Regions from separate parts of the Rhizobium sp. KDH_Rht_773_N genome, predicted to be linked through region 2. Evidence: riboswitches for the same ligand, from Rfam matches in the RefSeq annotation. Region 2 holds a riboswitch; each other region holds the start of a gene.
The links. Region 2 has a riboswitch for cobalamin ahead of bluB (5,6-dimethylbenzimidazole synthase). Riboswitches for the same ligand answer to the same signal wherever they lie in the genome.

Region 1 (8,053 bases), 600 kb from region 2:
TTCGAAAAAGTTCAAAAAAGGTCGAAATTCGCCTCCGGGCGGGCGTTCACTAACCATCCGGTAAGAATGTGCCGTTATCTGTTGATGCGCGGCGGGGGACAACCGCTGCTTTTCCGGATCAGGTATTGCGTCCCGGAAAAAGCGAGCTTCATTGCGTATTGGTGAAGGCGCCAGCGTTTTTCGGCAAACCGCGTAGGGCCATGGCCCGATCGCGGTTTTCGCATTTCAGGCCCTCTGTTGACCTGGGATCGGCCCGCATTGTAGGCCTGCCGGAAATGCTTCACGGACAGGGGCCAATGACCAGAGCCATCATGCTGCAGGGAACCGGCTCGGATGTCGGCAAGACGGTGCTGGTGGCGGGGCTTTGCCGGCTGGCGGCCAATCGCGGCCTGAAGGTCAGGCCCTTCAAGCCGCAGAACATGTCGAACAATGCGGCCGTTTCCGACGACGGCGGGGAGATCGGCCGGGCGCAATGGCTGCAGTCGCTCGCGGCCCGCACGCCGTCTTCCGTGCACATGAACCCGGTGCTGCTCAAGCCGCAATCCGAAAACGGCAGCCAGATCGTCGTGCAGGGCAAGGTGTTCGGGCAGGCGAGGGCGCGCGACTACCAGCGGCTGAAGCCGCAGCTCGTCGCTTCCGTGCTGGAAAGCTACGGCAAGGTCTGCGAAGGGGCCGAGCTCGTCATCGTCGAGGGGGCGGGTTCGCCGGCCGAAATCAATCTGCGGGCCGGCGATATCGCCAATATGGGCTTTGCGACGCGCGCAAACGTGCCCGTCGTGCTTGTCGGCGATATCGACCGCGGCGGCGTGATCGCCTCGCTCGTCGGCACCCATGCGATCCTTCCGGAAGAGGATCGCCGGATGATTTCGGGCTATATCATCAACAAGTTCCGCGGCGATGTGAGCCTGTTCGACGACGGGATCGCCTCGATCGGGCAATTCACCGGCTGGCCCTGTTTCGGCGTCGTGCCCTGGCTGACGGCGGCCGGCAGGCTGCCGGCGGAGGATTCCGTCGTGCTGGAGCGGCTGGCAAGGGGACGCGCCGGAGCGCTGAAGATTGCCGTGCCGGTGCTGCCGCGCATTGCCAATTTCGACGATCTCGACCCGCTGCGCGCCGAGCCCGATCTCGAACTCGTCTTCGTGCGGTCGGGCGAGCGGCTGCCTGCCGATGCGGGGCTCGTCATCCTGCCGGGCTCGAAATCGACCATCGCCGATCTGGCCGATCTCAGGGCGCAGGGATGGGACCGCGAGATCGGCGCCCATGTCCGGCGCGGCGGAAGGGTGATCGGCATCTGCGGCGGCTACCAGATGCTGGGCCGGCGGGTGCGCGATCCGCTCGGCATCGAGGGAGCGGCGAGCGAGATCGAGGGACTTGGGCTGCTCGATGTCGAAACGGACATGGCGCCGGAAAAGACGGTGCGCAACAGCCGCGCGCATTCGGCCGAATATGACGTGCCGCTGTCGGGCTATCAGATCCATCTCGGCGTAACGTCCGGGGCCGATTGCGAGCGGCCGGCGGCCATCGTCGACGACGAGCCGGATGGCGCGGTTTCGGCGGACGGGCGCATCATGGGCACCTATCTGCACGGGCTGTTCGGCTCCGATGCCTACCGGGCGCGGCTGCTGGCAAGCTTCGGGCTTTCGGGCGAGCGGACCAATTATCGCGAAAGCGTCGACCGGGCGCTGGACGAGGTTGCCGCCGAACTGGAGCGACATCTCGACGCCGGTTTTCTTTCGGATCTCGTTGGCAGCTAGATCTCGCCCGAGACCTCGCGGCGGCGGCGGTCGAGCTCTTCGCTGTAGCGGCGCAGCGTATGGCTTTCGCTGAGCTGGCCGATCACCTTGCGCTCGATGAGGTTGTTGACGACGGCGAGCGCTTCGCTTTCCGTCTTGTCGAAGATCGCGGCGGCCTGTTTGGCGTTCATCTGCGGCTGCAGGAAATCGTTCCTGTAGCGGATGAAATCGGCAAGCTTCTGGCCCTCGTCCTGCGTGCTCGTCGGATTGGCGTAAACCTCCGGAACCAGCACGAGGCCGGCATATTTGTCGTGGTCGTCGACGAGGATGACGCGCTGCGTCGAGCCGATCGGGAAGGCCTGCCTGAACTCGTCGAGGGTGAGGCTGTTTTTCGCTTTCTTCACGTCCGAGCGCATCAGCCTGTCGACGGTGAGGTTGCGGATCCAGCCGACGTCGTGGGCGCTGCGGATGCTTTCGCCGCGCAGATGGAAGCGCCACGTGGCGAAGGAATAGCCGAAGGTGGTGCGCACCACGAGCGAGGAGGTGATGACGGCGGCGAGCACCAGGGCGGTGATCGGAAAGTCGCCGGTGATTTCCAGCGCCAGGAAGGTCATGGTCAGCGGCCCGCCGATGACGGCAACGGCAAGCGAACTCATGCCGACCACGGCATAGATGACGGGCGTCAGCGTCGCATCGGCGAAATAGGGGGCGCAATAGGCAAAGAGCTTGCCGAGCAGCGCGCCCATGAAGAGCGAGGCGAAGAACAGGCCGCCCCTGAAGCCGGAGCCGATGGAGACGGCGGAGGCCACCGATTTCAGCAGGAAGAGGCCGATGAGGGCCGGGATCGTCACCTCATGGGCAAGGTTGAGGTGCAGCGCCCCGTGGCCGGCGGCAAGCACCTGCGGCGAGACCAGCGCCAGCAGGCCGACGATGATGCCGCCGAGCGCCGGGCGGAAGGGCAGCGCGATGGAACTCTTGCGCGCCAGTTCCTCGACGAAGGAGACGCCCTGCATGATGAGAATGCCGATGCCGGCGCAGAAGGCGCCAAGCGCGATGGCCGGCACGTAATCGGCCGGCTGGACGGCGCCGAAGCTGCCGACATCGATGACGAAATCGCTGCCGGCCAGCAGCCGCGCGACCAGCGTGGCGACGAGGGCCGCGACAACGACGGGTGTCAGCGAGACGATCGTGTAGGTGCCGACGATCAGCTCGAAGGCGTAGAAGGCGCCCGTCAGCGGCGCGTTGAAGGCGGCGGCGATGGCGCCGGCCGCGCCGCAGCCGACGAGAACGCGCAGATCGGCGCGGCGCAGCTGCAGCTTCAGGCCGAATTTCGAGGCGATGCCGGCGGCAAGCTGCGTATAGCCGGCCTCCAGCCCCACGGACGCGCCGAAGCCGTTGGACACGAGATTCTGGACGGCGACGAGGATGCTGTCGGTCAGCGACAGGCGGCCGCCATGCAGCGCGTTGGCCTCGACCGGATCGACCATCGGTTTCTTGCGCCATCTGGCGAGGATGAAGATCAGCAGGCCGAGCAGGGCGCCGCCGGCAATCGGGGCGGTCATCAGCAGGAACTTGCTGTCGATCTGCGAGGCGCTGAGCCTTGCCGTCCCGTCAATGCCGAAGATCAGCCTGTGCATCTGTTCCGAGACATAGCTCATGGCCGTGACCGCAAGCCCCGAGGCGATGCCGACGAGCGCGCCGGCAAAGACCATGCCCATTTCGCTGTGGCGCACGAGCGCCCGCAGGCGTCCCAAATCGAAAATGGTGGTGAGGGGCCGGAAACGGCGGATATCCATTCGGGAGAGCATCATGGGAAAACTAGGCGGCATGAGTGGGGGTCAAGGGCGGAGCCGGCATCCGCATGAGCGGCAATTGCGGCAAAATACCGGCTGGGCGGTAAAGTTTTTATGACGTAAGTTTTTGAATAAACTCGATAATCTTGGTAGTGTAAGTCGAGATGAGCGGCTTTGGCACATCGGCCGGCAATTGACACGGGGGTTGCGCGCGCCTAACCATGAAACCACATAATGGATGGTTCCGGATCGGCTTGCGCCTTCCGGATGAAAAGGGAATGTGACGGGGCGGACCCAAGCCGGGCGCCTTCATCACAGCCGACCCCGCGACTGTAGAGCAGTCAGGGTCTTCCGTCCGGCATGTGCGCCGCTGCGCCGACGGCCTCGCATTCCGCGGGCGGGCAAGGCGGAGCAGGTGCCGGAAAAGCCACTGGAAATGCATCGTGATCAGCCGGGGCAGGACGCCTCTATTTCTACGAATCGTCCGCCTTTTCACGACAGGCAGCCGGGAAGGCGAGGCGGATCCGCTGGCACGATCAGGGGCGACCGGAAAGGTCGCCCCGGTCGGGGCCGATAGCTGCGAGCCAGGAGACCTGCCATCCGTGCCGGGCATAATGCCCAATCTGGGTATCTTGCCCGCTGCCAGCACGGAGGTTGTCTTGGCTGAAGAATGCGATTCGGCGCTGCCTCGTGTGGTGCGATGTGGGGGTGGTGTTTCGACGCCCGTCGGTAATGGGGTTCTGGCGCCTGATGGTGGTAGGCCCCTGGCGCGCGCTTTCCTCTCCTCCCTCATTCCTGTGCTTGTCACAGGAATCCAGCCACGGCGCGTCTGCGCCGTGAATGAATCTATGCCATCGTTGAACGAGTCTCTCGTGCCCAAGGACTTGGGCACGCTGGATTCCTGTGACAAGCACAGGAATGAGGGAAGCAGAGAGGGCCGCGCCCATTCTCGACAGGCCGCATTGTCATGACCACAACCTTCATCCTCGGCGGCGCCCGTTCCGGCAAATCTCGCTTCGCCGAAAACCTCGTCACCGAAAGCGGCCTCGAACGCCATTACGTCGCCACCGGCCGGGCCTGGGACGACGAGATGCAGGCGCGTATCGACCAGCACAGGGCCGATCGCGGCCCCGCCTGGACCACGCATGAGGAGCCGCTCGATCTTGCCGAGCGGCTTGCCGCCATCGACGGCGAGGGCCGGGCAATCCTCGTTGATTGCCTGACGCTGTGGCTGACCAACCTGATGATGGAGGGGGGCGATATCGCCGCCCGGTCGGCCGCGCTTGCCGCCTTCCTGCCGCGGGCAAAGGCGCGGCTCGTCATCGTTTCCAATGAAGTCGGCCTCGGCATCGTGCCGGAGAACCGCATGGCGCGCGAGTTTCGCGACCATGCCGGACGGCTGCACCAGATGATCGCGGCGCAAGCCGACGACGTGTATTTCATCGCGGCCGGACTGCCGCTGAAAATGAAGGGTTAGACCATGCAGCAGAAAATTCCCGCAACCGTCATTACCGGCTTTCTCGGCGCCGGCAAGACGACCATGATCCGCAACCTGCTCACCAATGCCGGCGGCAGGAAGATCGCGCTCATCATCAACGAGTTCGGCGATCTCGGCGTCGACGGCGACGTGCTGAAGGGCTGCGGGGCGGAGAATTGCACCGAGGACGACATTATCGAGCTGACCAACGGCTGCATCTGCTGCACGGTGGCCGACGATTTCATCCCGACCATGACGAAGCTTCTGGAGCGCGACCAGCGCCCGGACCATATCGTCATCGAAACCTCGGGCCTTGCCCTGCCGCAGCCGCTCGTCGCCGCCTTCAACTGGCCTGACATCCGCAGCGAAGTGACCGTCGACGGCGTCATCACCGTGGTCGATAGCGCGGCTGTTGCCGCCGGGCGTTTTGCCGACGACCACGATGCCGTCGATGCGCGCCGCGCGGCGGACGAATCGCTCGATCACGAAAGCCCGATCGAGGAACTGTTCGAGGACCAGCTGACCTGCGCCGACCTGATCGTGCTCAACAAGACCGATCTGATCGATGCCGACGGGCTTGGCCGCGTGAAGAGCGAAGTCGCCTCGCGCATCGCCCGCAAGCCCGTGATGATCGAGGCCAGGAACGGCGAGGTGCCGGCCGGCGTGCTGCTCGGCCTCGGCATCGGCACGGAAGACGATATCGGCAACCGCAAGTCCCATCACGAGCTGGAGCATGAGGACGGCGAGCCGCACGACCATGACGAATTCGACAGTTTCGTCGTCGAACTCGGTGCCGTCCCGGATGCGGCCGGCTTCGTCGAGAAGCTGAAGGGCATCATCGCCGAACATGACGTGCTGCGCCTGAAGGGCTTCGTCGATGTTTCCGGCAAGCCGATGCGCCTGCAGCTGCAGGCCGTGGGGGCGCGCGTCGACCAGTATTTCGACCGCGCCTGGGCGCCGGGTGAAACGCGCAATACACGCCTCGTCGTCATCGGCCTGCACGAGATGGACCAGGACGCGGTGCGCAAGGCGATCGAAGCGCTCGTCTGAGGATATTGAATGCATCTGCTTCTCGCCCAGCAGGGAACGATCAGCGACGGGGACGAGGCGATCGACCTCGGCCAGTCGCCGGGCGATATCCTGTTCCTGTCGGCCGCCGATACCGAGCTTGCGGCGATTGCCGCGGCACATGCCGGCGCGGCGGGCTATTCCCTGCGGCTTGCGAGCCTGATGAGCCTGAAACATCCGATGTCGGTCGATACCTATGTGGAACGCACGGCGCGGCATGCGAAACTCATCATCGTGCGGGCGCTCGGCGGGGCGAGCTATTTTCACTATGCGCTGGAGGCGCTGCATGCGGCCGCCGCGCGCAGCGGGGCGCTGATTGCGGTGCTGCCGGGCGACAGCAAGCCGGATGCGGGGCTGACGCCGTTTTCGAATGTGGCGCTGGAGGATCTGAACGCGCTCTGGGCCTATCTGATCGAGGGCGGGGATGCCAATGCGCGGGGCTTTCTCGCCTATGCGGCGGCGATGCTCTCCGGCGAGGAGAAGCCGGCGCCATCAGCGCCGCTGATGAAGGCGGGGATCTGGTGGCCGGGGCGGGGGCTGGTTGGGGTTGAGGAGTGGAAGGAGTTTGCCGGTTCGGTCTTCGCCCCAGCGGCGAGAAGATGCCCGACAGGGCAGATGAGGGGGGCGAGCGACGCAAGGAGTGAGCAACAGGAACACGATGCAGACGTTTGTGGGGTGGCCCCCTCATCCGACCCTTCGGGCCACCGACCGGGGTCGAGCCGCGGGTCTCGACCCGTCCTTCGGACCCCCGACGGGGAGAAGGGACGGTCGTTGCCCATCGTCGCCATCGCCTTCTACCGCGCCCTCGTGCAGAGCGGCGAAACCCGCCCCGTCGAAGCCCTGATCGAAGCCCTGCAGGCGCAGGGCCTGCGGCCGCTGCCGGTCTTTGCCTACAGCCTCAAGGACCCCATCTCCAAAGGTATCCTCGAATCTATCTTCGCCGAGCTCAAACCCGACGTCGTCATCAACACGACAGGCTTTGCCGTCTCTGCACCCGGCGCCGATCGCGAGCCGACGGTGCTGGAGGCCAATGACGCCGTCGTGCTGCAGGCGATCTTTTCCGCCTCGTCGCGGGAGGCCTGGGCCGGTTCCTCGCAGGGGCTGTCGGCCCGCGATCTCGGCATGAATGTGGCGCTGCCGGAGGTGGATGGCCGCGTGCTGTCGCGCGCCGTCTCCTTCAAGGCCGCCGCCCGCTACGATGCTGATGTCGAGGCCAATATCGTGTCCAGCGAGCCGGATGGCGGGCGCATGGCCTATGTCGCGGCCCTTGCCGCCAGCTGGGCGCGGCTGCGGCAGCGGCCAGTTTCGGAGCGGCGGATTGCGCTTGTCATGGCGAACTATCCGAACCGGGACGGACGGCTCGGCAACGGCGTCGGGCTCGATACGCCGGCCGGGACGATCGAGGTGATGCGGGCGATGGCGCAGGCGGGTTATCCGCTTGCCGATATTCCCGCCGATGGCGACGCGCTGATGCGACATCTGATGGCGGGGCCGACCAATTCCGGCTTCGACGGCAAGGTGGTGCGCGAGACGCTTTCCTTGAGTCGATACAAGGGCTTCTTTGGCTCTCTTCCCAATCAGATTCAGGATGAGGTGACGGCGCGCTGGGGGGATCCGGAGGCCGATCCCTATCTGCGTGACGGTGCTTTCGCTCTGCCATTCGCGCGTTTCGGCGGGCTGCTTGTCGGCATCCAGCCGGCGCGCGGCTACAATATCGATCCCAAGGAAAGTTATCATTCGCCGGATCTCGTGCCGCCACACGGCTATTTCGCCTTCTATGCCTTCCTGCGCGAAGAGTTCGGCGCCGATGCGATCATTCACATGGGCAAGCACGGCAATCTGGAATGGCTGCCGGGCAAGGCGCTGGCGTTGTCGGAAACCTGCTACCCGGAAGCGATCCTCGGGCCGCTGCCGCATCTTTATCCCTTCATCGTCAACGATCCCGGCGAGGGCACGCAGGCCAAGCGCCGCACGGCCGCCGT
Region 2 (8,053 bases):
GCGGTCGTCCTTGCCTGTCAGGATATTGTGGATCGTGTCGCGCGTGCCGGTCACGGTCTCGGTGACGGCGCGGTCGCGCGGGATTTCCGAGAGGATGTCGGCAGGCTTGGTCAGCGGGGTGATCTCGACAATGCGCAGATCATCAATGGTATCGGTCACGGTATGCTCTCCTGTTTGGTCATACCGTGCGGAACAAAAAAGCCGCCAGGTAGACTAGCGGCTGTTCGGGTTGTCGTCGCGTTAGTTTCGGTTACGCACAGACCCGCATCCGCTGGAAGCAGCGGTACGAATAAAATCGCGATGCGTAAACGGACGAAATCGACATGCCGCCTATGTAGACATGCGAACTGGAATTGTCACGCGGAATCTGTGAGGAAAAATGACGGGTCCGTGAAGTTTTCAGCGGCTTTCCGCCATTGCCTCTTCCGGATGCCGGTTCTTGCGGCGCCGCGTCGTCAGTTCCTCGCCGGCATTGGCGGGCAGGCGCAGGAAGGTGATGCAGGCAAGCGCCGAGATCGTCGCCACGATGAAGAAGGCGATGTGGAAATCGCCGACCGTGAGCCTGCCGCCATGGAAGCTTGCGGAGACTTCCAGGATCGTGCCGGCCACGGCAACGCCCATGGCCATGGAGATGCGTTGCGCCACGGCATTGATGGCGGTTGCCTGGCTGCTGTCCGCCTCGTCCACATCGCCGAAGGCCATGGCGTTGACGCCCGAGAAGGCCATGGAGCGCAGCAGGCCGCCGACGAGAAGACAGCCCATGATGACGTAGACAGGCGTTTCGGCGGTGAAGAAGCCGTTGATGCCCAGGAAGATCGCCGCCAGGAAGGTCGTCAGCGCGATGACGTTGCGGAAGCCGAAGGCATTGTAGGTGCGCGATGCCGCGAATTTCGAGCCCATGGAGCCGAGCGCGCTGACGAAGGTGATCGAGCCGGACTGCAGCGGCGTCAGCCCGAAACCGAGCTGCAGCATCAGCGGCAGGAGGAAGGGCAGCGCGCCAAGCCCCATGCGGAAATTCGAAGCGCCGAGAATCGCCGCCCGGAACATCGGATAACGGAACATTTTCGGATCGAGCAGCGGATGCGGCGTGCGTTTCGCATGCACGAAATAGAGGATGCCGGAGAGGATGCCGACGGCGACGGTGACATAGCCGTAGACGATGGGAACGGCCGGCAGGCTGATGACGGAAATGCCGAAGACGAAACCGGCAAAACCTATCCCGGAAAGGAAGAAGCCCGGAAAATCCATCGGCTTGGGGCTGCGCGGCTCGACCGCCGGCAGGAAGCGGGTGACGAGAGCGATGCCGATAATGCCGATCGGCACGTTGATCCAGAAGATCCAGTGCCAGCTCAGATAGGTGGTCAGGAAGCCGCCGATCGGCGGCCCCATGATCGGGCCGATGAGCGCCGGTATGGTCAGCCAGGCCATGGCATTCACCAGCTGGTGACGTGGCGTGCCGCGCACGAGCAGCAACCGCCCGACCGGCGTCATCATCGAGCCGCCGGCGCCCTGGATGAGGCGGGAGATCACGAAGGCGGCGATGGAATTGGAAAAGGCGCAGGCGACCGAGCCGACCATGAACACGAAGATCGCCAGCCGGAAAACGTTGCGGGCGCCGAAGCGATCCGACATCCAGCCGCTGATCGGAATGAAGATCGCCAGCGCCACGAGGTAGCTCGTTACCGCAAGCTTGAGCGCGATCGGCGAGGTGCCGATATCGGCGGCAATGGCCGGCAGGCTGGTGGCAATCACGGTCGAATCCATCTGTTCCATGAACAGGGCGACCGCAAGGATCATCGGCGTTAGACGGGACACGGGCAACCGGAATGCAACGGGATGGGATTCGGCGCCTTCGGCACCGGTCGGATTCTGGCTTCCTTCTAGGCCAGCATTTTTAGCCTGTCCACGAAATCAATGTCGCAGCGGCTTGCCGTCGTGCCGTTTCCGCGCCATAGATCCGATTGTCAGGTGCCCGCCGTCACAGGCGGGAGAATCGGGAATCCGGTGCAAGGCCGGAACGTGCCCAACGCTGTAAGGCCGACGCCCGCCGCTTCATGACGCCACTGGCCGCAGGGCCGGGAAGGCAGCGGCCGGGCGGATGACGCCGAGTCAGAAGACCGGCCTGGCAAGATAGACCTAACCCGCGCGGACGGCGGGCGGTTGCGTTGTTGGGGATTTGACGATGCGACCCATTGACGATGCCGTTTGCCCGGCATCCGGTTTTTCTGCGGCCGAACGAGAGGCCGTCTATCACGCAATCATGACGCGGCGCGACGTGCGCGGCGAGTTCCTGCCCGATCCCTTGCCGGACGACCTGATCAGGCGGCTTCTGACGGCCGCCCATCACGCGCCTTCGGTCGGCTTCATGCAGCCGTGGAATTTCGTTCTGGTCAAAAGCGCCGAGGTGAGGGCGCGGGTGCGCGACGCATTCGTCAAGGCCAACGAAGAGGCCGCCCTGATGTTTGCGGCCGAACGGCGGCAGGCCTATCGCGCGCTGAAGCTTGAAGGAATCGTCGAGGCGCCGCTCGGCATCTGCGTCACCTGCGATCCCACCCGCAGCGGCAGCGTCGTGCTGGGGCGCACGCACAATCCGCGCATGGACAGCTATTCCACCGTCTGCGCCATCCAGAACCTGTGGCTTGCGGCACGAGCCGAAGGCGTCGGCATCGGCTGGGTCAGCATCTTTCGCGAGGGCGACCTGAAGCAGATTCTCGGCATACCCGATCATATCGAGGTCGTGGCCTGGCTCTGCGCCGGTTTCGTCGACCGGCTCTATGAAGAGCCGGAACTGGCGGTCAAGGGCTGGCGGCAGCGCCTGGCGCTGGAAGAGCTGGTCTTCCATGACGGCTGGGGGCAGGCGGCAGGCTAAGGCCGCGCCGTTTCCTACGGCTGCTGCTGCGGCTGCGGGCCTGTCACGGCCGGATTGGCGAGATCGATCTTGCCCTGATCGCCGGCAAGGAATTGCGGGCCGACCTGGCGAACCTTGGTTGCGGGATCGTAGGGGCGATCCGGCACCTGCGGCTGCGGCGGCGTATCCGCGGCCTTCGGGGCCTGAGTGCGGATCGTGGTGATCGAGCCCTGCGGCGCGGGCGCCGGCGCGGAGACCGTCTGGTTCCGGCGCATTTCCTCGTAATAGGCCGTCAGGTTGCAGGAGCAGGCGGATTTTTCGCCGGGCGGGCGGGTCTTGTAGGCGAAGGCGTTCTTCATCGCGCCATAGGGCGCGCCCGTCGCCGTCGAGATCATGTTTGCGGCTTCGGTGCTGGAAATATCGCGATAATAGAGTTCCGTCTCCACGCCGGGGCACATCTTGGCGCAGGTCGCGGCATCGCGGCCGAAATCGACCGAGGTGGCGTTGTTGCTGATCGGGAAGAAGCCGCCGTCGCAGGTGCGCACGCAGATGGTGCTGACGGGCGAGAGCATTTCGGCGCGCGGCAGGCCGTAGCGCTCACCGCCGCCGAGGGGAATGAACGTATCGCCGCGCATGGCCTGTTCCTCGATCGAGGGGGCCGGCGCATAGAGGTCGCCCTGTGCGGGTTCGCTGAAACTCTCGCTGTTGCAGCCATTGTCTTCAAGCGCGGCCAGCAGGCCTTCGCGGGCCGGATCGACAGCGGACTGGCGCAACGCGTCGCGGCGGTCCTGCAGGTAGCGGATATTGTCCACCATCTTTGCCTGCGCCTGTTCCAGCTCTTCGCAGAAACCGGCATTCTCGCCGCCGACGACGACCATGCTGCCGGACGTGCAGCCGTAGCGGCGCAGATCGCCGCGCACCTTGCGCAATTCCAGATTCTGTTCGGCCAGCGCGCCCGCATATTGGCGCATCTCGGTGCCGTTGGCATTGCCGATCACCTGCGGCAGGTCGGCAAGACGCCCGCGCAGATCCTCGCAGATCGCATTGGTCTGCGCCTCTGCGGGAACCGCGAATGCCAGAAAGAAGACGAGATACAGGTTTCGGCGCTTCACGACGTCGTTCCGGAGTGAGAAAATGCATCCATCGGCGAATTGCGGCTTCAATCCGCCGCGCTTTGTCTTAACGTATTTCCCTTAATAAGCTCGGATGAATTCCTAGCGCATTTTTGCGATCTTATCCAGAACACCCGATGCTCCGCTCCCGCCGCTCCCGCAATCGCGCGGGGCATCCGTGACAGCTAAACAGTTGATATGACAGATATCCCACGCGACATGCTTTCCCGCGCAGCCGCATCGGCAATGCCGCAGGGCAGACAGGGCCTTCACGTTTTCGTGGACGGCTGTTTCGAGCCCGGTTCCGGGCAGGGAGGATGGGCCTTCGTCGCCTACCGCGACGGCGCCGAAATCGCCGCAGGCTTCGGCGGCGCGGAGAATTCGGCCAATAACAGGATGGAACTGACCGCCGTGCTTGAGGCGGCGGCCTGGATCGGCGGCGCGGCGGCGGGCCTGCCGGCGCTGATCTGGTCCGATTCCGTCTACGTCGTCGAAGGCTGCAACCATTGGCGGGCGATCTGGCGGAACAACGGCTGGAAGAAGAGCAATCCAGGCGGCAAGGCCCGAAACCGGGCGATAGCGGATGCGGACCTCTGGAGGGCCGTCGATCTCAGGCTGTTGCAGAATCCGGCGATCGGCATTGCCTGGTGCAAGGGCCATTCCGGTATTGCCGGCAACGAGCGCGCCGACGAACTGTCGGATCGGGGACGCCGCTCGATAGGGCGTCCCCGACAGGCTTGACATGCCTAGGCCGGCTGCGAGGCCTCGACGACGGCGAGCGCCGCCATGTTGACCACGCCGCGCGAGGTGACTGACGGTGCCAGGATGTGGGCGGGCATGGCCGTGCCGAGCAGGATCGGGCCGACATGCAGGCCGTCGGTCATCGACTTGACGACGCCGAGCGTGATGTTGGCGGCATCGAGGTTCGGGAAGACCAGGAGGTTGGCTTCGTCATGCAGCGTCGTGTGCGGCATGACGCGGCGGCGCAGCTCCTCGGAGATCGCGCTTTCGCCGTGCATTTCGCCGTCGACCTCGAGATCGGGTGCTGCCTCGCGCACGAGCTGCAGCGCATTGCGCATCTTGGTGGCGCTTTCGGATTCGCGCGAGCCGAAGTTCGAATGCGAGACGAGGGCGGCGCGCGGGGTGATGCCGAAACGCTTGATTTCCTCGGCTGCCAGAACCGTCGCCTCGGCGATCTCTTCCGCCGTCGGGTTGAAGGTCACGTAGGTATCGGCAAAGAAGGTGGCGCCGCGCTGCGAGATCATCAGGCTGAGGGCCGAGAAATCGCGCACGTTCGGGCGCTTGCCGATGATCTGGCGCACGTCGCGCAGGTGCTTCTCGTAACGGCCTTCGAGGCCGCAGATCAGCGCATCGGCTTCGCCGCGCTTCAGCGCCAGCGCGCCGATGACGGTGGTGTTGGTGCGCACGATGGTGCGCGCCGCTTCCGGGATCACGCCGCGACGGCCGACGAGCTGCAGGTAGAGATCGACATATTCGCGGAAGCGCGGATCGTCCTCGGGGTTGATGACCTCGAAATCCTGCAGCGGGCGGATGCGCAACCCGTAGCGCTTCAGGCGCGTCTCGATGACCTGCGGGCGGCCGATGATGATCGGCTCGGCAATGCCTTCCTCGAGCAGCACCTGGGCGGCGCGCAGCACGCGCTCGTCTTCCCCTTCGGAGAAGATGACGCGCTTGCGCTCGGCCGTCTTGGCGGCCGTGAAGATCGGCTTCATGACGAAGCCGGAGCGGAACACGAAGCGGTTCAGCTGGTCGAGATAGGCATCGAAATCGACGATCGGGCGGCGCGCGACGCCGCTTTCGGCCGCAGCCTTGGCGACTTCAGGCGCGATGCGCAGGATCAGGCGCGGATCGAAGGGCGAGGGGATGAGGTAATCGGGGCCGAAAACCGGCGTTTCGCCGGAATAGGCGCGGGCGGCAACGTCGGACGGCTCCTCGCGGGCAAGGGCTGCGATGGCGCGCACGGCGGCCATCTTCATTTCCTCGTTGATCGTCTCGGCGCCGCAATCCAGCGCGCCCCTGAAAATATAGGGGAAGCAGAGGACGTTATTGACCTGGTTCGGGAAGTCGGAGCGGCCGGTGCAGATCATCGCATCCGGGCGGGCGGCGCGGGCGAGATCCGGCATGATCTCAGGCGTCGGGTTGGCGAGCGCCATGATGAGTGGCTTTTTGGCCATCTGGGCCAGCAGTTCCGGCTTCAGAACGCCTGCGGCCGACAGGCCGAGGAAAACGTCGGCGCCGCCGATATTTTCGGCGAGCGTGCGCGTGTCGCTCTTCTGGGCGTAGACGGCCTTCCATTCGTCCATCAGCTCGACGCGGCCTTCATAGACGAGGCCTTCGAGGTCGTGGACCCAGATGTTTTCGCGCCTGGCGCCAAGCGTCACCAGCAGGTTGAGACAGGCGAGCGCGGCCGCGCCGGCGCCCGAAGCGACGATCTTGACCTCGTCGATCTTCTTGCCGGCGAGTTCCAGGCCGTTGAGGATGGCGGCGGCGACGATGATGGCGGTGCCGTGCTGGTCGTCGTGGAAGACCGGGATCTTCATCTTCTCGCGCAGCTGCTTCTCGATGCGGAAACATTCCGGCGCCTTGATATCCTCGAGGTTGATGCCGCCGAAGGTCGGCTCCAGCGAGGCGACGGTGGACACCATCTGGTCGACGTCGGCCGCATCCACTTCGATATCGAAGACGTCGATATTGGCGAATTTCTTGAACAGCACCGCCTTGCCTTCCATGACCGGCTTGGAGGCCAGCGGGCCGATATTGCCGAGGCCGAGAACGGCGGTGCCGTTGGAGATGACGGCGACGAGGTTGGCGCGGGACGTATAATCGGCAGCCTGTTCCGGATTGTCACGGATGGCGAGGCAGGGAGCGGCCACGCCGGGCGAATAGGCGAGCGCCAGGTCGCGCTGGTTGCCGAGCGGCTTGGTGGCCTGGATTTCCAGCTTGCCGGGGCGCGGATAGCGATGGAAGAAGAGCGCCTGCTCGTCGAGGCTGCCGCCCGTCAGATTCTTTTCCGATTTGGATTTCTCCTGGTGATCCATCGCCGCCTCCAGCGTTGTTCGAAGTCTTTTGGAGCTTCCTCCATACATCAATCGACCGGCCTGGACAGTACGGAAATGCGGCGTGGGGAAAGTTTTCGTGCGGGGGCGGGGCGGCTCTTGGTGCCGAACGGCTGCCGCCAGCTAATCCTTTTGGGGAAACTTGTCTGGTGAGGGCGGCAAGCGCAGAATACACGCGCGGCGGTGCGGGGCGCCGGTCGCATGGAGGAAATCATGGACAACTTGAACCTCACGACCCTGCAAAGGGGTCAGACGATGGTCAATGACGTGGCCATCGATGCATTTGCCGCCGGATTTCGCGGCAGTCTCCTGACCAGCAAGGATATGAATTACAACGAGGCGCGGGCGATCTGGAATGCGATGATCGACCGGCGGCCCGGCCTCATCGCGCGCTGCGCGGGCGCTGCCGATGTCGTTCGGGCGGTGCGGTTCGCGCGCGACAACAATCTTCTCGTTTCGGTGCGCGGCGGCGGGCACGGCATTGCCGGCAACGCCGTCTGCGACGGCGGAGTCGTCATCGACCTGTCGGCGATGAAATCGGTGCGGGTCGATCCGCAGACGCGGCGCGCCAGGATCGAGCCGGGTGCAACCCTTGCCGATGTAGACAAGGAAACGCTGGCCTTCGGGCTAGTGCTGCCGACCGGCATCAATTCCACGACAGGCATCGCCGGCCTGACGCTCGGCGGCGGCTTCGGCTGGCTGACTCGCAAATTCGGACTGACCCTCGACAATCTACTCTCGGTCGACGTGGTGACGGCGGATGGCGAACTGGTCAAGGCGAGCGAGACGGATAAGCCCGATCTCTTCTGGGCATTGCGCGGCGGCGGCGGCAATTTCGGCGTCGTGACCTCCTTCGAGTTCAAGCTCAACCCGCTCGACACCGAGGTTCTCGCCGGGCTCGTCGTGCATCCCTTCGCCGATGCGGAAAAAGTGCTGAAGGAATACCGGCAAGCGCTGGAGGCGGCGCCCGACGAACTGACCTGCTGGGTGGTGATGCGTCAGGCGCCGCCGCTGCC
Region 3 (8,053 bases), 1.8 Mb from region 2:
TGTGAAAAACGTGGTTAACGGATGCTTAAAGAAAGCAGGCTGCGGAGGAGGGCTTGCGGGTGGAAGCCGGCAGATCGCCGGCTTCCGGGAATCACTTGGACGCTCAGGAGTGGGTCGATGCTGCCGCCCCACGCAGCAGCCTTGCGGCAGCGACCATGTTGACGAGCGCCGGGCGAACCTCTTCCCACTTGCGCGTCTTCAATCCGCAATCCGGATTGATCCAGAGCTGCCCATCCGTCAGACGCTGGCGCGCCAGCGTCAGGAGTTCGGTCATCTCCTCGACTTCGGGAACGCGGGGCGAATGGATGTCGTAGACGCCGGGGCCGATCTCGTTCGGATATTTGTAGCTGCGGAAGGCCTCCAGCAGTTCCATCTTCGACCGTGAGGTCTCGATCGAGATCACGTCGGCATCCATCGCCGCAATCGCATCGATGATCTGGTTGAACTCCGAATAGCACATATGCGTGTGGATCTGCGTTTCGTCCGATACGCCGGATGAGCACAGGCGAAAACTTTCGACAGCCCAGTCGAGATAGGTCTTCCAATCGGCCTTGCGCAGCGGCAGACCTTCGCGAAGGGCGGCCTCGTCGATCTGGATCATCGCCGCGCCGGCCCGTTCGAGATCGAGCACCTCGTCACGGATCGCGAGCGCGATCTGCCGGCTGACATCGGCACGCGAGAGATCGTCGCGCACGAAGGACCAGTTGAGGATCGTCACCGGCCCGGTCAGCATGCCCTTGACCGGCTTTTGCGTCAGCGATTGCGCATAACGCCACCATTCCACCGTCATCGGTGCGGGGCGGGAGACGTCGCCGAAGATGATGGGCGGGCGGACATAGCGCGAGCCGTAACTCTGCACCCAGGCATGCTGCGTGAAGGCAAAGCCGGAAAGCTGCTCGCCGAAATACTGCACCATGTCGTTACGCTCGAATTCGCCGTGGACGAGCACGTCGAGGCCGATCTCTTCCTGCCAGCGGATCGCCGCTTCGGTCTCCTTTTTCAGGAAGGCATCGTACTCTGTCTCGCTGATCGTGCCCCTGGTGAAGGCCGAGCGGGATTTTCGCACGTCCGACGTCTGCGGGAAGGAGCCGATCGTCGTCGTTGGAAAGAGCGGCAGCCGAAGTTTACGCTCCTGCAGGCCTGTCCGCTCGGCAAAGGCACTGCCGCGTGTCTTCATCGCCGCATCGATCGCGCCGACGCGCTGCCTGACTTTCTGGTCATGCACGCGCGCGGATCGAGCCCGCGAGGCGACGGCCTGCGAGGCGGCCGCAATCGCCCCGGAAGCATTGCCGGCATTGCCGAGCGCTGCAATTTCGTCCAGTTTCTGGGTCGCGAAGGCGAGCCACGATCTCAGCTCACCATCAAGCCCGGTCTCCAGTTCCAGATCGATCGGCACATGCAGCAGCGAGCAGGAGGGCGCGATCTGCAGCCGGTCGGCACCGAAATGCCGGACCAGCGGTTCAATCTTCTCCAGGATCGCAGCGAGGTCCGCCCTCCAGATGTTGCGCCCGTCGATGACGCCGAGCGACAACACCAGGCCGTCAGGCGCCTTGAGAAGCGCGTCGATCTGCTGCGGAGCGCGAACGAGATCGACATGCAGCCCCGCGACCGGCAACGCAAGCGCCATCGACAGATTGTCGCCGATTGCGCCGAAATAGGTGGTGAGCATGATCTTCAGGTTCGGCACCAGTTCGTGCAGCGCCCCGTAGGCATGTATGAGAGCCGCCTGCTCTTCTCCCGAGAGATCCAGCACGAGGCACGGTTCGTCGATCTGTACCCAGTCGGCCCCGGCGGCGCTGAGTTCCGCAAGCACCCTTGCATAGACCGGCAGCAGGCGTTCCAGCAGGCTGATCGGCGCAAAATCTTCCGCGCTTCCCTTGGCGAGTTTCAGGAACGTGACCGGACCGAGAATGACAGGACGTGTATGGATGCCGAGCGTCTTCGCCTCGATGAAGGCATCGAGCGGCCTGTTGGCTGTCAGTGAGAAGGACTGATCGGGACCGAGTTCCGGCACCATATAATGATAGTTCGTATCGAACCATTTCGTCATTTCCAGCGCCGGCACGCCATGCCCCCGATGGTGCTGATGGCCGCAATCGGCATGCGCCTCGTCGCCGGTCGCCCCGCGCGCCAGGGCGAAATAGATGTCGAGCGAAACCAGACCGCCCTTCCAGCCATAGGCAGCAGGAACGGCACCGACCATGACGGCCGTGTCGAGCACATGGTCGTAAAGCGAGAAATCGTTGGAAGGGATGATATCGATCCCCTTCTCTTTCTGCAGGCCCCAGTTTTCGGCCCGCAGCCGCTTGGCCACGTCGAGAAGCGCGCCGGCGTCGGATTTGCCGGCCCAATAGCTTTCCAGCGCGAATTTCAGTTCGCGATGTTTTCCGATCCTCGGAAAGCCGAGATTGGCAGTCTTGATGGTCATTTCCTTACCCCGAAGGTTATGGGCAAGGCTCAGGCGCAACGCATCGACGAGGTGCGGCCACAGGCGTGCCGTCTCGCGCAAAGCGGCACACCGGGACACCCCGCCCGTGGACGTTATCTATCGCGGCAGGTCTCCTGGCTTGCGGGTCGTCGACATCGTCCAGTCTTCCCAGGCGTCTTCCCAGTGACGTCGTAGGACGGTGTCTATCCGCTTACAGTTGCGGGGGCAGCTCCGGTCTTGGCGATAGCCGCACCGAATTCCCTCTTAGCTCGGGATCGCCTGATCCCGAGAACCACGATGCGGCAAGCATGCACCCGCCGCATCCGAACGTCAAGATGACATAAAGAAATCTTTATGTCTTTATCTGAAGAAGGCGAAGCGCATTCATTGTCACCAGCACGGTCGCGCCCGTATCGGCGAGGATCGCCGGCCACAGGCCGGTCAGACCGATGATGGTGGTAACGAGGAACACGACTTTCAGCCCGAGCGCGATGCTGATGTTCTGGAAAATATTGCGCATCGTCCGCTTCGAAAGGTCGATCATGCGCGCCACGTCGCCGACACGCCCGTGCAGCACGGCAGCATCTGCCGTTTCCAGCGCCACGTCGGTGCCGCCGCCCATGGCGATGCCAACATCGGCGGATGCAAGTGCCGGCGCATCGTTGATGCCGTCGCCGACCTTGGCGACGAGCAGCCCTTCGCGCTTCAGTTCGCCGACGATGCGCTGCTTGTCCTGCGGCAGCAGCTCACCCTGCCAGTCGATGCCGAGATCGCCGGCAACGGCCGCTGCCGTGCGCTTGTTGTCGCCCGTCAGCATGATGGCGCGCACGCCCGCCGCCTTCAGCGTCGCAAGCCCGCTCTTTGCATCCTCGCGCGGCTCGTCGCGCATGGCAATCAGGCCGGCCGCAGCGCCGCTGACGAGCAGTACCGAAACGCTCTTGCCCGCGCCGTTCAGCACCGCGACCTGCTCATCCTGTTCGGCGTTCAACGCCCCCCGCTCGCGTGCGGCCGGCGGCGACAGGAGATCGAGCGTCTCGCCGCCCACCTTGCCGGTCACGCCCTTGCCGGGCAACGCTTCCACCTCGAAAGCGGGCGGCACGGGCACGCGATCGGCCTTGGCACGGTTGAGGATCGCCAGCGCAAGCGGATGGCTGGAGCCCTGCTCGAGAACGGCAGCGCGCGAAAGCACCTCCGCCTCCGAACGTCCATAGGCAATGATATCGGTGACCTGCGGCTTGCCTTCGGTCAGCGTGCCCGTCTTGTCGAAGGCGACGACCGTCACCTTGCCGAGCGATTCCAGGACCGCTCCGCCCTTCATCAGCAGACCGCGGCGCGCTCCCGCCGAAAGCGAGGCAGCAATTGCCGCCGGCGTGGAAATGACCAGCGCGCAGGGGCAGCCGATCAACAGGATCGCCAGACCCTTGTAGACCCACTCGCCCCATGCCCCGCCCGTCAGCAGCGGCGGCAGGACGGCGACCAGCGCCGCCACGACGACGACACCTGGCGTGTAATAGCGAGAGAACCGATCGATGAAGCGCTCCGTCGGTGCCTTCGATTCCTGGGCTTCCTCCACCAGTTTGACGACGCGGGCAATCGTATTGTCTTCGGCAGCGGCCGTGACGCGCACACGCAATGCGGCATCACCATTCACCGTCGCGGCAAACACCGTCTCACCTGCGCCTTTGCGCACCGGCGTGCTTTCGCCCGTCACCGGCGCCTCGTCGATCGCGCTTTCGCCGGAGAGAATAGTGCCATCAGCGGAAATCCGATCTCCCGGCCGAACGAGAATGACGGAACCGACCGCCAGCGTCTCGGCCGGCACTTCCTTCACCTCGCCGCCCGACTCCAGCAGCGCGTTCTTCGGCACCAGCGTCGTCAGCGACTGGATGCTGGCACGCGCCTTGCCGGCGGCGACGCCTTCGAGCAGTTCACCGACAAGGAACAGGAACACGACCGTGGCCGCCTCCTCGCCGGCATTGATGATGACCGCGCCGACGGCGGCAATCGTCATCAGCATTTCGATGGAAAAGGGCGTACCGGAAAGCGCCGCCATCACCGCACGGCGCGCGATCGGCACCAGCCCGACCAGCATAGCGACGACGAACGCATAGGAGGCGATCGGGGGCACCAGATGGCCCACGATATAGGCGACAATCAGGGCAAGGCCGGACAGGATCGTCAGCCGGCCTTTCCTGCTCTGCCACCAGGGGCCGGTCGTCGGCCCGTCACGGCCATGCAGGCCTTCGACTTCCCCGGCGCCATGCGAATGCCCGTGGCCCGAATGACCGTGACCGGCATGATCGTGACCGTGGCCTTCATGATCATGGTCGTGATGCCCGTGATCATCATGCTCATGCCCATGGTGATCATGGCTATGCTCGTGATCATGGTCATGATCGTGATGCGCATGGTCATCATCAGTCCTGCTTGCGCGCGCAGGAGCCTTGCCCGCAAGCGGCGCAACCGAATAGCCAAGGCCGGTCACTTTCTTCTCGATCGCCTTGAGATCGCTGCTGCCGTCGTGGCGCACCGTCATCGTGCCCGCCGTTACCGATACGGAGACGTCTTCGACGCCGGGCACACGCCGGACGGCCGTATCGATTTTCGTTGCGCAGGCGGCGCAATCCATGCCGCCAACCCGGTACCGTGCCTGTGCTGCTTCGCTCATGATGTAAATCCTTGCTTGTAGGCAGCATCCTTCCTACATCCTCTAGCGACTAGAGGTGCAAGAGGAAAATCATGAAAAAGATCACCATCGGTGAAGCCGCCCGCCAAAGCGGCGTCAAAGTGCCGACGATCCGCTATTATGAAGGCATCGGCCTATTATCTGCGCCGAGCCGCAGCGAAGGCAACCAGCGCTCCTACGAACCATCGGACCTCAACCGCCTCGCCTTCATCCGCCATGCCCGCGAACTGGGCTTCGAGATCGAGGCGATCCGCACGCTGCTGCAGCTCCAGGACGATCCGCACCAGTCCTGCGCCTCCGCCGACGCCATCGCCAAGGCGCGTCTCATCGAAGTCGAGCAGCGTATCCGCAGCCTGAACGCCCTGAAAGCGGAACTGGAGCTGATGGTCGAAGGCTGCGGCCATGGCCGCGTCGATCAGTGCCGGGTCATCGAGGTGCTTGCCGACCACGGCAAATGCGCCCATCCGCACCATTGATGACTTGCGCTCGCTGACCGCCCGCGCCAAGAAGGCGCGATGAAACAGAAGACGATCGCGATCATCGGCGGCGGCCCCGCCGGCCTTTCGGCGGCCGAAGTGCTGTCGGCAAACGGCCACGCCGTTTCCGTCTACGACGCGATGCCGACCTTTGCCCGCAAATTCCTGCTTGCCGGCAAATCCGGCCTTAACATCACCCATTCCGAAGATTACGAGCGTTTCGCCACCCGCTTCGGAAAGGCCAATCCCCGGCTGCGCGCCGCCCTCGACGCCTTCACGCCGGCCGATATCCGCGCCTGGGCGGCCGATCTCGGCACCGAAACCTTCGTCGGCTCCTCCGGCCGCGTCTTTCCCAAGGTGATGAAGGCCTCGCCGCTACTGCGCGCCTGGCTCGCCCGGCTGGAATCCCGCGGCGTCAAATTCTGCACCCGCCATCGCTGGGTTGGTTTTGCGCAGGGCGGCGACCTTTTCGAAACGCCCGAAGGCCGCAAGACCATAGCCTGCGATGCGACACTGCTCGCACTCGGCGGCGCGAGCTACCCGCGGCTTGGCTCGGATACCGGCTGGGTGCCGCTGCTGTCTGAACGCGGCATAGAAGTCGCACCGTTTCAGCCCGCCAATTGCGGCTTCGATGTCGCCTGGAGTGAGCTCTTCCGCATTCGTTTCGCCGGGGAGCCGCTGAAATCGGTGACGGTAACCTCGCGCGCCGGGACCTTTCCCGGCGAGTTCGTCATCAGCAGACACGGCATCGAAGGCAGCCTGATCTATGCGCACTCGGCCACTTTGCGCGATGACCTGCTGCGGCATGGCGAGGCAATGCTGACGGTCGATCTTGCTCCCGGTCGCAGCCTTGAACGTCTGTCCCGCGATCTCGCCCGGCACGATGCCAAGACGAGCTTTTCGAACCGCCTGCGCAAAGGCGCCGGGATCGATGGCGTCAAGGCCGCACTTCTCAGGGAGTTGACGCTGGAGTCGGAGCGCCACGATCCGCACAGACTCGCCGCCGCCATCAAGTCCCTGCCGATCCCGCTGCTGCGCCCACGCCCCATCGCCGAGGCCATATCCTCTGCCGGCGGCATCGCCTTCAGCGCAATCGACGAGACCTATATGCTGAAACATCTCCCCGGCATTTTTGCCGCCGGAGAGATGCTGGACTGGGAGGCGCCGACAGGCGGCTATCTGCTGACCGCCTGTTTCGCCACGGGCCGCGCTGCGGCCAGAGGCATCGTGGACTGGCTCAGCCGAAGGTGAAGGCGAAAGCCTGCACGCCGGGATCGAGGAAGCGGATCTCGAACGTGTGGTCGCCGACCGGCCCCGCTTCGCGCACCAGCTGGTAGAGCCGCTGCCCCGTCACCGTGCCGTTGCCATCGGCGTCGGTATCCACCCCGTGACCGTCGCCCGGCGCCTTGCCGTCAACCGTCACCGTGAAGCGCACCGGCTTGCCGTCCGCGCCGGGTCCGAGGACCAGATGCAGGTCGCGGGCATGGAAGCGATAGTAGATGCTGCCATCGGCGGCATTCAGCGATGCCTGTTCCGGGCCGACGGTCCAGTTGCCGGTCAGGCCCCATTCGTTCAGCTTGGGTGTTGCCGCGACGTAGTCATGCGCCGCATCGTTGATCGTGCCCTTGTCGTCGACAAAGTTTTCCGAACGCTGATAACCGATATAGGTTTCCGGCGATTGCACGTTGGCCGCATCCGAAGCGGCTTCTGCACCCGCGGCCTTCACGTCGACGATATCGCTGGAGACGTTGGTCTTGCCGGCTTCGGCAAGCAATTGCTGGATCACCCGTTCGGACTGGTCGTAATCGCCCTCGCCGAAATGGTGGTGGCGGATCTGCCCCTTCGCATCGATGAAATAATGCGCCGGCCAGTATTCGTTATCGAAGGCCCGCCAGATCGCATAGTCGTTGTCGACCGCGACGGGATAGGTAATGCCGAGATCGGAAATCGCCTTCTTCACGTTGGCGACGTTCTTCTCGAAGGCGAATTCCGGCGAATGCACGCCGATGACGACGAGGCCCTGATCCTTGTATTTCTCCGCCCAGGCTTTGACATAGGGAATGGCGCGCAGGCAGTTGATGCAGGAATAGGTCCAGAAATCGACAAGCACGACCTTGCCCTTCAGCTGCTCGGCCGTCAGCGGCGCGGAATTCAGCCATTGCACGGCCCCGTCGAGCGGCGGCATCTGGCCTTCGACCGGCAGCTGCTCGGCCACACCCTTCGGCTTCATCGCCATCATCATGCTGTTGCCGCTCATTGCGGCCGGATTGCCGGACATCATCGTCTGGTTGTTGGCCGTCATCGCCATCGAGCCGCCACCGCCCGCGGGCATGACGACCGACTTCATGGCGCCGGCATTGTCGGCCGTCTTCTGCTGACGGAACTGATCGACCAGCCCTTGTTCCAGAACATTGGTGCTGGCGAGCGAGGCCTGCGTCAGGAAGCCGGTATCCAGGCCGAGCG

Region 1: it holds a riboswitch for cobalamin, as region 2 does, so the genes downstream of both, cobU (bifunctional adenosylcobinamide kinase/adenosylcobinamide-phosphate guanylyltransferase) here and bluB (5,6-dimethylbenzimidazole synthase) in region 2, are expected to answer to the same signal.
Region 3: it holds a riboswitch for cobalamin, as region 2 does, so the genes downstream of both, metE (5-methyltetrahydropteroyltriglutamate--homocysteine S-methyltransferase) here and bluB (5,6-dimethylbenzimidazole synthase) in region 2, are expected to answer to the same signal.

Annotation. Positions count from the first base shown of each region.
Region 1 covers NZ_CM129525.1:3,536,857-3,544,909, forward strand. The annotation lists gene ACU8HS_RS17445 (cobyric acid synthase) at 297-1,754, shown strand; gene ACU8HS_RS17450 (chloride channel protein) at 1,751-3,541, opposite strand; cobalamin riboswitch at 3,749-4,141, shown strand; gene cobU (bifunctional adenosylcobinamide kinase/adenosylcobinamide-phosphate guanylyltransferase) at 4,494-5,003, shown strand; gene cobW (cobalamin biosynthesis protein CobW) at 5,007-6,053, shown strand; gene cobN (cobaltochelatase subunit CobN) at 6,063-8,053, shown strand, end outside.
Region 2 covers NZ_CM129525.1:4,137,082-4,145,134, forward strand. The annotation lists gene ACU8HS_RS20560 (3-deoxy-7-phosphoheptulonate synthase) at 1-159, opposite strand, end outside; gene ACU8HS_RS20565 (MFS transporter) at 400-1,797, opposite strand; cobalamin riboswitch at 1,950-2,140, shown strand; gene bluB (5,6-dimethylbenzimidazole synthase) at 2,183-2,869, shown strand; gene ACU8HS_RS20575 (DUF2865 domain-containing protein) at 2,884-3,960, opposite strand; gene ACU8HS_RS20580 (ribonuclease H family protein) at 4,159-4,701, shown strand; gene ACU8HS_RS20585 (NADP-dependent malic enzyme) at 4,707-7,019, opposite strand; gene ACU8HS_RS20590 (FAD-binding oxidoreductase) at 7,251-8,053, shown strand, end outside.
Region 3 covers NZ_CM129525.1:2,319,243-2,327,295, reverse strand. The annotation lists gene metE (5-methyltetrahydropteroyltriglutamate--homocysteine S-methyltransferase) at 104-2,428, opposite strand; cobalamin riboswitch at 2,536-2,740, opposite strand; gene ACU8HS_RS11665 (heavy metal translocating P-type ATPase) at 2,781-5,096, opposite strand; gene ACU8HS_RS11660 (MerR family transcriptional regulator) at 5,168-5,590, shown strand; gene ACU8HS_RS11655 (TIGR03862 family flavoprotein) at 5,630-6,841, shown strand; gene ACU8HS_RS11650 (cytochrome c biogenesis protein DipZ) at 6,828-8,053, opposite strand, start outside.